DNA from 2 places in the Pseudomonas sp. GNP012 genome. Region 1 is predicted to be linked to the other one. Evidence: predicted binding sites of a transcription regulator. Region 1 holds the regulator's gene; the other holds the start of a gene.
The links. Region 1 encodes sigma-54, which starts transcription at its own class of promoters, with help from an activator protein. Its sites were predicted from a motif close to ANTGGCATNNANNTTGCTNT; they were not measured.

Region 1 (2,401 bases):
AAACTGTCGGTGGCCGACAACATCATGGCCATCCTCGAGACCCGCAAGGAGCTCGACAAGGCCGGTCGCCGCAAGGAGCTGGAAAGCCTGCTGCAGGAATTCCACATCAGCCACATCCGCGACAACCTCGGCATGAGCCTGTCCGGTGGTGAGCGCCGCCGCGTGGAAATCGCACGCGCCCTGGCCACCAACCCGAAGTTCATCCTCCTCGATGAACCGTTCGCCGGCGTGGACCCGATTTCGGTCGGCGACATCAAACAGATCATTTACCACCTCAAGGCCAAAGGCATTGGCGTGCTGATCACGGACCACAACGTTCGTGAAACCCTGGATATCTGTGAAACCGCCTATATCGTCAATGACGGCCAATTGATTGCCGAAGGTGACGCAGAGACCATCCTGGCCAACGACCTGGTGAAGGAAGTGTACCTGGGCCATGAGTTCCGCCTGTAAACGCTGAGCTGTGCCCAGGCAAGGCGCCCGGGCACCGGTCTCGCGATTCATCAGGCCTGATGCGAACCTGCGCGTTCAGCCCCCAACATGGGCAGCACCGCAACACAAATTTATAGTTTTTTATTGTTACAGCGCTCTAGGCAAATCCTTCAGTTTCAGGCATATAATTTGCTTATGTTTGGCGCCCCGGCGCCCTGTAGTGGATGGCGCATGTGCGCCGGCGAATAAGGTGTTAAGCCCCTGCCATGAAACCATCGCTAGTCTTGAGAATGGGCCAGCAGCTGACGATGACACCTCAGCTGCAACAGGCCATCCGCCTGCTCCAATTGTCGACCCTGGACCTGCAACAGGAAATCCAGGAGGCCCTGGAGTCCAATCCGATGCTCGAACGCCAGGAAGAAGGCGACGACTTCGACAATTCCGACCCCTTGGCCGACAACGCCGAACAAAAGCCCAACACCGATATCCAGGAACCCTCCTACCAGGAAAGCGCCCCGACGGTTGACAACCTCGATGAGGGTGACTGGAACGAGCGTATCCCCAATGAACTCCCCGTCGACACCGCATGGGAAGACGTTTACCAGACCAGCGCCAGCAGCCTGCCCAGCAATGACGATGACGAGTGGGACTTCACCACCCGCACCTCGGCCGGTGAAAGCCTGCAAAGCCACTTGCTGTGGCAACTGAACCTGGCTCCGATGTCCGACACCGATCGCCTGATCGCGGTGACCCTGATCGACTGCATCAACAATCAGGGCTACCTGGACGAAACCCTCGAGGAAATCCTCGAAGCCTTCGACCCGGAACTGGACATCGAACTGGACGAAATCGAAGCCGTCCTGCACCGCATCCAGCAATTCGAGCCGGCCGGCATCGGCGCACGCAATCTGGGCGAATGCCTGCTGCTGCAATTGCGCCAGTTGCCCGCCAAGACCCCTTGGCTGGCCGAAGCCAAGCGCCTTGTCACCGATTACATCGACCTGCTTGGCAGCCGCGACTACAGCCAGCTCATGCGTCGCATGAAGCTCAAGGAAGATGAGCTGCGCCAGGTCATAGAGCTGGTCCAGAGCCTCAACCCGCGCCCGGGCTCGCAAATCGAGTCCACCGAAGCCGAGTACGTCGTTCCTGACGTCATCGTACGCAAGGACAACGAGCGCTGGCTGGTAGAGCTGAATCAGGAGTCGGTGCCACGGCTGCGGGTCAACGCCCAGTACGCCGGTTTTGTGCGCCGCGCCGATACCAGCGCCGACAACACGTTCATGCGCAATCAGTTGCAGGAGGCCCGCTGGTTCATCAAGAGCCTGCAGAGCCGCAATGAAACCCTGATGAAGGTTGCCACCCAGATCGTGGAGCATCAGCGCGGTTTCCTCGAATATGGCGACGAAGCCATGAAGCCGCTGGTCCTGCATGACATCGCCGAAGCGGTCGGCATGCATGAGTCGACGATTTCACGGGTAACGACCCAGAAGTTCATGCACACCCCCCGGGGTATTTATGAACTGAAATACTTTTTTTCCAGTCACGTAAGCACCTCCGAAGGCGGCGAATGCTCGTCCACGGCGATCCGGGCGATCATCAAAAAACTGGTTGCCGCGGAAAATCAGAAAAAGCCGTTGAGTGACAGCAAGATCGCTGGTTTACTGGAGGCACAAGGCATTCAGGTGGCTCGCCGCACCGTCGCCAAGTACCGCGAATCCCTCGGGATCGCGCCTTCGAGCGAACGCAAGCGGTTGATGTAGAGCCACGCCACAGCGTTCCAGTGGTAGATCATCTGATCTACCGCTTTATGCACTGGCAACGAAGGAGAAGCTGTATGCAAGTCAACATCAGTGGACACCAACTGGAAGTGACCGAACCTCTTCGCACCTACATCGGCGAAAAACTCGAACGATTGGAGCGACATTTCGACAAGATCACTAACGTGCAGGTCACGATGACCGTCGAGAAG
Region 2 (2,401 bases), 950 kb from region 1:
GTAGGTTATGTCGGCCAGGCTACTGGGCGTGAAGCCAACCAGATCACGGATTTCCTTGGAGAAATGCGAAGAAGAGGCAAAACCCAACTCCAGCGCGATATCCGTCAGGGAGTCGTCCTGCAGGCTCATGTTCAACAGCGCCCTGGCCGCACGCCAGCCGCGCAATGCAGGCTTGGCCGCCGTGCCCAGGGCCTGCCGGCACAGTCGACGGAAGTGCGACACGGAAACGCCATAACGCTGAGCCAGGGTGGTCAACTTTTCGCTGTGGGTGCCCTGCTCCAGCAGGAAGCGCACAAGTCCGTAACTTTCGGTATGACGCAGCACGCCGGCGAAGGTCTGGTAAGCCATACCCCCGACCATGGCCTGTTCGATGTACCAGCGCTCTAGCGCCCGCCCGGACCACACGGCGGGGTACGCCACCGGCAATGCCGCCCAGGATGTCGGGCTGGGTCGTTGATCAACCAGTGTGTTTCCCAGATCGATGAACACTTGCAATTTAACCAGCGCCGCTTCTGCAACCGGCCGGGTCTGCACGCCGCCGCCCAGCTCGAATGTATCGCTCGTTGCAATCAGCCCTTCCCAACCGACCGGCAGACAGACCCGCGGGCGCTGCGCCGAAGCCAGATACACAGGGGATTCGCTGACCCGCACATGCAGCACCCGCTCGCTGCAACGAGCATCAGGCAGACCGGTGGCGTGTAGTAATTGGATTTGCACGCCAACCTCCTTTGCGGCCTGACGATCAACGGCCGGCAGGATGAAAGACATGGCGCGATGAATCCTGATGTAAAGCTGATGAACCGGTGATGGCATATGCCTTGCACCCTTCCGTGTACCAGCACCCATGCCAGCGTCGGAACGGGTGCAAAGACAATGGCGTCGTCCCCGGCCTGCCCATGCACGGACCCGGGACGACGTTTTTTTTGCAAGGTGAACACGCGATGAACGAACCGTCAGTCGGCCCTCTGGCCTGGGTCAATGGCAGCGATGCCCCGGAAAAAACCGAAATCAATCTCGGCTTCATGGCCCTGAGCGACTGCGCCTCGGTGGTGGTCGCCGCCACTCAGGGCTTCGCCCAACCCTATGGCTTGACCCTGAACCTCAAGCGCCAATCGTCCTGGGCCAGCCTGCGGGACAAGCTGGTCAGCGGCGAACTCGATGCAGCCCACAGTCTCTACGGTCTGATTTACGCCGTTCACCTGGGCATCGGTGGCGTGGCCGCGACCGACATGGCGGTGTTGATGGGCCTGAATCAAAACGGCCAGAGCATCAATCTGTCCCGCGGTTTGCAGGCGCTTGGGGTGACCAGTCCTGAGGCATTGGATCGGCACGTGCACCAAACTCGCGCAAAACTCACCTTCGCTCAGACGTTTCCTACCGGTACCCACGCCATGTGGTTGTATTACTGGCTGGCCAGCCAGGGCATTCACCCGCTGCTGGATGTCGACAGCGTCGTAGTGCCGCCGCCGCAAATGGTCGCCCACCTGCGGGCCGGGCGTATCGACGGGTTCTGTGTCGGCGAACCCTGGTCCGCCAGCGCCGTGCAGCAGGACCTCGGTTTCACCCTGGCCACGACCCAGGCCCTCTGGCCCGATCACCCGGAAAAGGTCCTCGGCTGCACCCGTGCGTTCGTCGAGCAATATCCCAATACCGCGCGGGTGTTGGTGATGGCGATTCTGGAAGCCAGCCGCTTCATCGAACAAAGCAGCGAAAATCGTCGCAGCACCGCGCAATTGCTCAGTGCAGCGCAATACCTCGATACGCCGCTGGAATGCATCGAGCCGCGCCTGCTGGGCGACTATGTCGATGGCCTGGGCAATCGCTGGCAAGACCCGCACGCCCTGCGCTTCCATAGTGAAGGCGAGGTCAATCTGCCGTACCTGTCCGACGGTATATGGTTCATGACCCAGTTCCGTCGCTGGGGCTTGTTGCGCGATGACCCGGATTACCTCGCCGTGGCCCGTCAAGTCCATCAACTAGACTTGTATCGTGAAGCGGCCAGCGCTGTCGGTGTCGCGGCATTGGGCAAGGAGATGCGTAGCAGTCAATTGATCGACGGCAAGATCTGGGACGGTTCGGACCCGGCCGGTTATGCCCGCAGCTTCAAACTGCACGCCATGAGCGACAGCTCACACCGATCCGCCAGCCGCTGACAGGAGACGACGAACATGCTGCGTATCCTGCTGATCAACGACACCGCGAAAAAAGTCGGACGCCTGAAGGCCGCCCTGACCGAGGCCGGGTTCGAAGTGATCGATGAGTCCGGCCTGACCATCGACTTGCCCGAACGCGTCGAAACGGTGCGTCCGGACGTGATTCTGATCGATACCGAGTCACCAGGCCGCGATGTCATGGAACAAGTGGTGCTGGTCACTCGCGACCAGCCACGACCGATTGTGAT

Region 2: a site for sigma-54 is predicted at 806-825, ahead of ACXX83_RS05070 (CmpA/NrtA family ABC transporter substrate-binding protein). Genes of this name have one in related genera too.

The regions. Positions count from the first base shown of each region.
Region 1 covers NZ_JBTGUU010000001.1:215,374-217,774, reverse strand. The annotation lists gene lptB (LPS export ABC transporter ATP-binding protein) at 1-453, shown strand, start outside; gene ACXX83_RS00875 (RNA polymerase factor sigma-54) at 699-2,192, shown strand; gene hpf (ribosome hibernation-promoting factor, HPF/YfiA family) at 2,267-2,401, shown strand, end outside.
Region 2 covers NZ_JBTGUU010000001.1:1,168,570-1,170,970, reverse strand. The annotation lists gene ACXX83_RS05075 (helix-turn-helix domain-containing protein) at 1-768, opposite strand, end outside; gene ACXX83_RS05070 (CmpA/NrtA family ABC transporter substrate-binding protein) at 942-2,153, shown strand; gene ACXX83_RS05065 (ANTAR domain-containing response regulator) at 2,169-2,401, shown strand, end outside.